One region of the Corynebacterium sp. 401_CJEI genome, then DNA from elsewhere that is predicted to be linked to it. Evidence: predicted binding sites of a transcription regulator. Region 1 holds the regulator's gene; each other region holds the start of a gene.
The links. Region 1 encodes LexA, which represses DNA repair genes until DNA is damaged. Its sites were predicted from a motif close to CGAACANNTGTTCG; they were not measured.
Positions count from the first base shown of each region.

Region 2: the regulator LexA is predicted to act here: its motif matches at 1,854-1,867, upstream of ADM64_RS01330 (SAV_6107 family HEPN domain-containing protein).
Region 3: the regulator LexA is predicted to act here: its motif matches at 1,767-1,780, upstream of ADM64_RS04445 (error-prone DNA polymerase).

Region 1 covers NZ_JVIP01000009.1:53,341-56,617, reverse strand. The annotation lists gene lexA (transcriptional repressor LexA) at 792-1,493, shown strand; gene ADM64_RS02215 (DeoR/GlpR family DNA-binding transcription regulator) at 1,587-2,366, shown strand; gene ADM64_RS02210 (1-phosphofructokinase family hexose kinase) at 2,363-3,277, shown strand, end outside.
Region 2 covers NZ_JVIP01000005.1:35,111-38,387, forward strand. The annotation lists gene metF (methylenetetrahydrofolate reductase [NAD(P)H]) at 1-523, shown strand, start outside; gene ADM64_RS01320 (LppM family (lipo)protein) at 527-1,201, opposite strand; gene ADM64_RS01325 (GNAT family N-acetyltransferase) at 1,182-1,772, opposite strand; gene ADM64_RS01330 (SAV_6107 family HEPN domain-containing protein) at 1,979-2,467, shown strand; gene ADM64_RS01335 (DUF3040 domain-containing protein) at 2,698-3,141, shown strand.
Region 3 covers NZ_JVIP01000018.1:114,307-117,583, reverse strand. The annotation lists gene ADM64_RS04445 (error-prone DNA polymerase) at 1-1,732, opposite strand, end outside; gene ADM64_RS04440 (MetQ/NlpA family ABC transporter substrate-binding protein) at 1,980-2,846, shown strand; gene ADM64_RS04435 (methionine ABC transporter ATP-binding protein) at 2,911-3,277, shown strand, end outside.

The DNA.
Region 1 (3,277 bases):
CGTAAAGGTGCTTTCGACCGCCTCACTTTGTCCCTGTTCAAAGACCATGCTGCCGAAAACTCCGAAGAAAGCACCAAGCCCTAGAGCCCATACCGCCATCAGGCGAGTCAGGTTAGTGCCTGCGGATACATCACTACGATTGGACTGCTGCGCCCTGCTAACGGATAGAGACGGACGCCCGTAGTTGACCGAGACATGACTGGGCCGCGACCTGTCCCTCCGCATTCGCGCCGATGAAGCCCCATTTCGATTGCGCTGTGCAATACGTGCACGCTGACCGGGCCGAACGATGTGCTGTGTGCAAGACGCACTACGTTCACCCCACACCAACGGGGCTTTCCGTGTCGTCCGAGCAGGGAGCTCGGAAACTTGAGAAAAGTCAATATCAGATGTGCTGCTAACACCAAGTGCGGTTGAAACCGTAGACATCATGTTTTCTCCCTTTCCAACGTTGACTCTCCCACCGTTGCCGGCCTGGAGAGAATAAGAGTTGTACGACCGTTTCCCGACGCTGTGGAGACTATGTCCAAGGGCGGATGCGGAGAATCCGTCTAGACCCTTTCATCAAACGACTGTTCGAGTAACTTGTCATGTTCGATTTATAACACCATGTTCGAATATTGTCTACTGCTATCCGGATTTATTTTCGATTTTCGACATCATCACCGCCTCCGAGCACGGATAATGTACACGTTTTCTAAAGAATTCAAGGGCGCACAGTGTTCGATGCTCGACGATTCGAACAGTTTTGAGTTATGATTCATTCGAAAGAGTTTGAGAAGGGATGTTCCATGGCTCAAAAGAAGAAAGCGAACCCTAAAACACTCACCGATCGGCAGCGTCGGATTCTTGACGTCATTTCGGATGCCGTCGTACTTCGCGGATACCCACCGAGCATTCGAGAAATTGGGGATGCTGTGGGCTTGAATTCCACCTCGTCGGTGGCATACCAACTCAAGGAGTTGGAGAAGAAGGGCTTTCTCCGCCGCGACCCACACAAACCCCGCGCGGTAAACGTAAGGGATTCGAAGTCCTCCGCTGGCACTTTCACTCCGGTAAAGCCTGGGCCAAAGGCTACTGGCACCACCCAAACTCCCGAGATGCCAGAGGACATGCCAGAGCCAATCTTCGTTCCTATCGTTGGACAGATTGCGGCTGGCAACCCTATTTTGGCGGAGCAGCATGTGGAAAGTCACATGGCACTTCCGATGGAGATTACGGGCTCTGGTCAGCTATACCTACTCAAGGTCGTGGGTGATTCCATGGTTGACGCGGGCATTCTCGACGGAGACTGGGTGGTAGTCCGTTCCCAAGACGTGGTCGAACAGGGAGATTTCGTTGCAGCCCTGTTTGAAGATGAAGCAACAGTCAAGGAATGGCACGAAGACGCTGCTGGCAAGTGGCTCATGCCCCATAATCGCGCCTTTGACCCACTCCCCGCGGAGCACGCCAAAATCCTCGGCAAGATTGTCAGCGTCCTACGCAGCCTCTAATTTCCCACATTTTCGTTGCCCGAAACAGACATAAACGGGCATACTGGGAACAGATAGTAAAGCTGAAATTTCTTAACAGCTAAGGAGCGGGGAATGTACGCAGAGGAACGCCGCCGGAAGATTGCGTCTTTGACAGCAGTCGAAGGGCGCGTGACGGTCGCTGATCTTGCGGAAGCTTTCGATGTCACAGCAGAGACGATTCGCCGTGACCTAGCTCAGTTGGATGCAGAGGGCGCAGTTCACCGCGTACACGGTGGCGCTGTGGCTACTCGTTCTTTTCAGACTGTTGAGTTTTCAGTTGCCGCTCGAAAGAACGCGCAAAAGGACGCGAAGCTCTCTATTGCCCGCTGTGCTGCGGATTTTCTGCCTGACTCTGGTGGTGGAATTTTTCTCGATGCTGGAACTACCACCGAGGCTCTTGCAGAGCTGATGGTCCACTCCCCTGATAACCGCCGTTGGTCGGTTGTCACAAACTCTCTTCCCAACGCCATCACACTCGCAGGATCGAACCGCATTGAGCTTCAACTCCTTGGCGGCCAAGTTCGCGTCATTACTCAGGCGGTTGCTGGCGATACGGCACTCCGCACTCTCGCGGTTATGCGTGCCGATGTCGCTTTCATTGGTTCTAATGCCTTGACAATTGACCACGGTCTTTCTACTGCTGATCCGCAGGAAGCGGCGGTAAAGCGCGCGATGATTACGAATGCGCGCAAGGTCATCGTTATGGCGGACTCGACGAAACTTGGCCGCGACTTTCTCGTCAGCTTTGCAGCATTGGAAGATATCGACGTCGTGATTACAGATTCCTCTGCCCCGGAACAGTTCGTCAACGATCTCAGGGAGCAAGGTGTCGAGGTTGTGGTTGCTTCATGATCCTGACCTTGACTGTAAATCCGTCAATCGATCGACTTGCTCGACTCGATACGGAGCTCAAGCGAGGTGGCGTGTTCCGCCTACCAATGGCTGAGGACATGGCTGGTGGCAAGGGAATTAATGTGTCCAAGGCGTTGCACTACGCCGGAGAAAAGACGCTCGCGCTCTACCCGGCATCGGACTCCGGAAAATTCACGCGCCTGTTGGAAGTCTCTGGCATACCCCATGAAGCCATCAACACGACTAACGAAGCCCGCGTTAATCTCACACTCGCAGAGCCAGATGGGACGACCACCAAGCTCAATTCCCCTGGCATGACATTGACGAAAGCGCACCGTAGGCGTGTCCTGGAGAAACTTATCCACCATGCTAAACACGCCACGTGGGTAGTTTTCGCAGGTTCATTGCCCCCTGGTGTCCCCAGGGATTTTTACGTTCAATGCACCGAGGCGGTGTATTCGGTCAACCCGAATATTCGTGTTGCTATGGATACGAGCGACGGCCCACTGACTGAGGTCGTTCGCGCATTTCCAAAGGTGCGACCTTTTTTGATGAAGCCGAACGCCTACGAACTTGGTCAAATCATTGATCAGGACGGCGAAGAACTTGAGGCCGCTGCAGCCGAAGGGAACTATCTTCCCGTAGCGCAGGCTGCTCGTGCGCTGAACGAGCTTGGCGTTTCCGAAGTCCTGGCCACTCTCGGCGAAGCAGGGGCGGTGCTTTCAGTGAAGTCAGGCGGTTGTTTCGCTGCTACCTCCCCCTCGATAGTCGCTCAGTCGACGGTCGGTGCTGGAGACTGTGCTTTGGCCGGCTACGTTATGTCCCGCGAACGCGGTGATAGCTACCAAGATGCACTAACCACCGCCGTAGCTTATGGGGCGGCGGCAACCAGTCTTCCCGGTACGACCATC
Region 2 (3,277 bases), on a different contig from region 1:
CGAAAAATTTGAAATCGGCATTGCGTCGTTCCCGGAAGGACACTACCGCTCGCCAGATTTGGACCATGACACGCAGTACACGCTGGCCAAGCTGCGCGCGGGAGCCGAATACTCGATTACTCAGATGTTCTTCGATATTGAGCACTACTTGCGCCTTCGAGACCGCCTGGTGGAAGCCGACCCAGTGCACGGTGCCAAGCCCATCATTCCGGGGCTGATGCCGATTACGTCGCTGCGCTCAGTGCGCAGGCAGGTTGAGCTCTCAGGGGCTCAGTTGCCATCCGATTTGGAGGAACGCCTGATTAAGGCAGCAGATGGTGACGAGCAGGCCAATAAGGATGAGATTCGCAAGATTGGTATCGAGTTTTCGACCAACATGGCAGAGCGTCTCATCGCCGAAGGCGTGCCGGGGCTGCACTTTATGACTATGAACTTCGCCCGCGCCTCCCAGGAGGTTTTGCACAACCTCGGCATGGCACCCGCATGGGGCACCGGCCAGGATATGCTGCGCGGCGGTTTTTAATTGCTAAAAGTCCTGCATGTCGCGGATTCTTCGCGCCCACAGGACGCCTAGTACTGAAGCCAGGACACCGGCGGCTGTGGTCACACCGGCAAACAAGAGGAATTGATTCCGCTTGGTGGATCCAGCCGGCGACGAAGCCCATACATTATGGTTCTCGCCACTGGCGAGCTGCCACTCCACCTTGTTCGGTTCGGTCTGGCGGCCATTGGAGTCAGTAACCTGCTCCGGGAACGCGACGACGAAATCAACCTTCGCGCCGGGCAGGTGAGTCAAATCCATGTGACCGTTCATCGAAATCTTGCCGCCACCGGTACGGTCTAGGTCGATGTCTATGCGATCGTCGGAAAGCTGTCGGAGCGTATCGGTGAGTTCAATGAAGTGCAGCTCGTTGAATGAGACTTCCATCTTTCCCGTGGAGGAGTCGATTTCTCCCTGTGAGACGCGGTCGGAGAGATCTTCCGGCACTTGCCACTGCTCAAATTGGGAACGGACTTCCTCCGTGGGCGTTACGTGAATTGTGCCCGAGACCCTGTCATCGCCGGAAATGGTAATGCCAGCCTGCGCGTCAAAGCAGCCGCTGAGCGGCAGGACGGCGGCAATCCCTGCCATTGCTGTGGCAATGCGCAGAGGCGAAAGCCGTCGACGTGGTGTGGAAGGTTCACTCGGTGATGATGTCACGGGGAAGATCTACTCCTAGAACTGCAAAGGGACGGGAGTCCCCTGTGAAATAAAAGTTCCTTAAAACATCCTTGAAACCAAATTGGCGGTAGAGCTGCCATGCCCTATTGGCCTCATTCGGGTATTCCGGCGTTGACAACAGAACTCGCGTCTCTGGGCGGGAATCGACCAACTCGCGGAGCAGCCGTTTACCGAGTCCCCGTCCCTGAAAGCTGGGATGTATGTGAATCTCAGACAGTTCGGCGTAGTTTCCCAAGAGCTTGACGACGTCCGGTAGCGAGCGCCCGTCCATGAGCAGTCCATCTCTTACCTGGCGATACCACCAGTGCGTGTCCAATCCTGTGCGGCAGTAGCCGATGCCAACCAACCTGCAGCGCGGGTCGCGGAGAGCCTGGGCAGGGGAGAGCTCTTCGGGGTGAGCTATGGCTGCAGCAGCCATGAAGCCGGGTTGAGTGGTTTGCTTCTGCCATTCATGGAGACGACCGGGCAAGATTGCGGGGTTGTACTGCATCGCGGTGATGTAGAGAGCCACTGCTTCTTGCAGGCGGAGATTGAAGTCTCCTGCTGTCATCGGAACCACGCTGTATTTCACAGTGACCAGATTAGCGACTTAGACGAACTTAGTTGTGAGATTACTGCAATAACATCGGGTCGAACAGGTGTTCGAAACTGTGTCTGGCGCAGTCCGGGGTTGGGGATAAATTGCAGTCAATCCCGCTAAGGAGAAGCGGAAAATCTGTGCTCATGTGAATGCTGTGTGAAAGGAGAAGCAGGGCGGTGGCAAGGTCGAACGTGGTGGAGTTTAGGGCGATTTCGCAGTCGGGTTCGGTCGCCCCGGTCGGTGTCTCAAAGCAATCGCTGGAGCTGCTGGGGCGGGCAGAGGCTCTGCTAGTGAATGCTCGGAATGCTGGCTCTGATGAGATGCTGGAGCTTTCCTACTGTGCGGCACTGCGCTGCGCAGGCGCGCTGTTGAATCGCGACGATGCATCGGTGGCTGGGGGTTCTGGCTCGGGCTCTCGTTCGGGCTCAGCAGTTAGGCGTCGTCGTTCGGCAACACAGAGTGCCTGGTTGCGTTTAAGGAAAGAGCAGCCCGAATTTGATAGCTGGGTCACCAAATTCGAGCAGTTCACCGCGCTGCGTGAGGAAGTCCGGTTAGGTATTTCGCGTCGCATTGACTCGCGGCGGGCACAGGAGTTGTGGGATTTAAGTTGTGCATTCTTGGGGGCTGTCCGGGCCGAGCTGGGTGTTCTGCCCGCGGCTGCGTAAGCCGGTGGGAGCGTGTTAGAGCGTTGCTTTCCTAAATAAATGGGGGATTGTTGGGATTCATGGAACAATAGGGGTGAGTCACCCGTTGAAGGGGTAAGAATGAAGCTAACGGACGCCGCGTTAGCAGCAGGTGGCCTGTGATTAACTTTGCTGTACCGGCACTGTTAGTTGAAGGGTCGAGGCTCGCCAGTATCGCGGTGGGCAATGCTCAAGTAGGCGATGGAGGAATTGTGGGACTATCTGAGCACGAACAGCGGATGCTCGACGAAATCGAGTCTGCACTCTACGCTGAGGATCCTAAATTTAGTTCGACGATGGCCGGAAATGCGTTCAGCTTTCCGGAGAAAAACAGCGCCCCCCGTGGGTTTTCGATCCAGGTTTTTGCGCTCATGCTCCTTGGTCTGCTGATGCTGATTGGCGGCGTCGCTCTTTTCTCTGTGAGCAATTGGTTCATTGTGTTGTCGGTAGCCGGCTTTGGTCTTATGTTCGGTTCCGGCGTTTGGGCTCTGACTGGCGCCGGTAGGCAGGAGAAGTCTAGTTCTGCTTCGGGGCTGAACTTTGGAAAGTCTAAGTCCGGGGCGGCAAAGAGTCGTCGAGGAGCCTCGGGTGGTCGTGGTTCCTCTGGTGACTCCACGTTGGAATCGCGTTTCCGTGGCCGCTTCGAGGGGCGTTAGGGGACAGGCCTTAAAGATAAAAAGTGAGGGCAAGCCAGCGGTGGCTTGCCCTCACTTTTTTGTTTTTCTAGACGCGAATCGTCTCCACAAGATCTCACCCACTTTGCCCCACCACGAGTCCCCACTTTCCCCCACT
Region 3 (3,277 bases), on a different contig from region 1:
CCAGTCCCGCTGCCGCACAGTCATCCTTATCCCACTGCACTACCGAACGACCTTCCATGCGTGCCCATTCCACTGGCACGACATCCGCAATCGGCCGATCACAAATCACCATTCCGCCAGAGTGAATACCTAGATGCCGAGGCTGCCCACGAAGCTGCTCCGCCAGTTGCTGCACCGGCTCCGGCGGGCACGCCTCCCGGTCTCTGACCCACGCATCGATAACGCCCGGCGAGTACCCCAACACCCGCGCCGCATCGCGCAATGCACCGCGCCGCCGGTAGGTAATGACATTGGCCACCTGCGCGGCATTGTCACGACCATACTTTTCATAGACGTATTGGATGACCTCTTCCCTACGACCAGACTCAATGTCTACATCGATATCCGGTGGCCCATCCCGTTCTGGCGACAAAAACCTCTCGAACAACAGCCCGGCACTAATGGGGTCAACATTGGTGATCCCCAGCGCAAAACACACCACCGAGTTAGCGGCCGAACCGCGCCCCTGCGCCAGAATTCCCGCCCGGCGACAGAACTCACAGAGGTCATGCACGATGAGGAAGTAGCCTGGAAAACCCAGCTCTCGAATCACAGTCAGCTCATTCTCTAACTGCGCCCACGCCCGCGCTTGCACGGAGCTATCCCCAGCTCCATCGGCCGGACCATACCGCCGCCGCGCCCCCGCACGAGCAATTTCCCGTAGCCACGAATCCTCATCGTGACCAGCAGGAACCTCCCAGCGAGGCAACTCAGGCGCAATGAGATCAAGCGTAAAAGCACACTCACCTGCAATGTCCTGTGTTGCCTGCAGCACCTGCGCCCCCAGATACCGTGTTGCCGCCGATAGCTCCTCCCACGAACGCAACCAAGCTCCGCCTGCGGGCTCCAGCCGTGACTCGAACCCGTCTAAGTCCTCCCGCACAGCAAGGGCCTGCTTCGCCCCGGCCAACCGGCTTGCCGCAGGCGAGGCCGCCGTCGCAGCAGAGGAAACCACCTCCCGCAGGCCATACTTCACAGCTGCGGCCGAAATAGCCTCCTCATCATCGGCCGCCTCTGCTGTGGAGCTCAGGCGGTGCTCGAGCGCCACGTTCTCCGCACCGAAGGCCGCAATGAGCTCTTCCAAGTCGCCGACCCAGCTGACGTCGGCAAGCACCTGCCAGAAACCACCTGCGGCCTCCCCTAACTCTGGCAGCGAGGGATAGCGGACGACGGACTTCTCCCCTGCCGACATATGCGCATCACACAGCGTGTGGCTCAGGCGCCGATAGCCCTCGGGCCCCCGCCCCAGCACTGTGAGGGGCCGCTGCGGAAGCCCCAGCTCCGCGCCGATGATTGTGGCGATACCAGCCTCCGCTGCAGCCTCGGCAAAACGAGCGATTCCATAGAAACCATCGCGATCTGCGAGCCCCAACACGTTTAACCCCAAACGCGCAGCCTCGGACACCAATTCTTCCGGATCCGATGCGCCATGCAGGAATGAATAGCTCGAACGACAGTGCAATTCCGCCTTAATATCCGCAGGCGAAAATGACACGCCACCTCCGCCACTAACACCGCTTTCCGGAGCTTCAAAAGCCCCAACGATGGAATCTGACAGCTGCCCCCACCAGCCATTGAAGCTGCCATTAGGCTGTAGTTTTCCTGAAAATTTACCCGATAGAATACGCTCAATCCGCGACCAGCTCAGTGGCCGACCGGACTGCTCCGACTGTCCGTCCGAGATGTTTTCCATGCCATGAACATTAACCCACCCTACGGACTGCATTCAAACGTATTTTCGATTAGTATGTGCATTAAGCGCCACCCCCGGGACGCATCCGTAAGTCACACCTCAGCCACGTTCGACTGTTTAGGCTGAAGTTGAATTTTCAGCACTACCTGGGCAAGTGCTAGCCTTAACCCCAGAATTAAAGACAGCTTGGTCTAGTTCTGCCTTAAAACTTCAGCTAACAAATCCCATTAAATAAGGAGACCCCTCGATGAACCTCAAGCGTTTTTCCGCCGGTGTACTTACTGTCGCGTTCGCCGCAACCGGCCTTACCGCCTGTGGCAGCTCGGATGATGCCATTCGCATCGGCACCACGGATGCCGGCAAGAAGGCCTGGACCGTTTTCGAGCAGAAGGCTTCCGAACAGGGCATCGATCTGGATGTTCAGTCCTTCTCCGACTACCAGACCCCGAACCGCGCACTCGATGAGGGCCAGCTCGACGTCAATCTCTTCCAGCACATCAAGTTCTTGGCTGAGTACAACGCCGGCGCTAAGTCGGACCTGACTCCGATTGGCTCGAGCGAAATTGTCCCGCTGGCTCTGTTCTGGAAGGACCACAAGTCGGTTGATGAGCTGAAGAAGGGCACCGAGGTCGTCATCCCGAACGACCCGTCCAACCAGGGCCGCGCTATTAACGTGCTGGTTCAGGCTGGCCTGCTGAAGCTGAAGCAGGATGACCTGCTGACCCCGTCCCCTGCTGACATCGATAAGGAAGCTTCCAAGGTCACGGTTCTGCCGGTGGATGCCGCTCAGACTCCGGCCGCCTACGGCGAGGGTAAGCCCGCCATTATCAATAACTCCTTCCTGGACCGCGCCGGCATCGACCCGAACACCGCCATCTTCCAGGATGACCCGAACTCCACGGAGGCAGAGCCGTACATCAACGTCTTTGTCACCAAGGCTGAAAATGCTGACAACCCGAAGTACGCGGAGCTCTCCAAGATCTGGCACTCCAAGGAGGTCCAGGACGCAGTCGCTGAGGACTCCAAGGGCACCTCGGTTCCGGTTGACCGTTCGGCTAAGGAGCTGCAGGACATTCTGGATCGCGTCGAAGAGCAGCAGCGCGAGCAGAACTAACGCCACTGCCACCTAAGCACCGCCCAACACCAGGGAACACAGACCAAGGGGCACTGATTCATTCGTGACCAACAGGGGAACGAAGCTCGAATTCCGCGAGCTGAACAAGCAATTCGGCGACGTCACCGCGCTCGCCGACATCAACCTAACCGTTGAACCCGGCGAAATCCTCGGCGTCATCGGTTATTCCGGCGCCGGTAAATCAACGCTCATCCGTATGATTAACGGCCTGGAAAAGCCAACCTCCGGGCAGGTTTTGCTAGATGACACCGACATCGTCGGCATCTCCGAGCGCCAGCTACGGGGCTTGCGCCGCAATATCGGCATGATTTTCCAGCACTTCAACCTCTTCCATTCGCGCAACGCGATTCGCAACGTTGAATACCCGCTGGAACTGGCCGGCATGCCGAAGGCCAAGCGCCGCGCTCGCG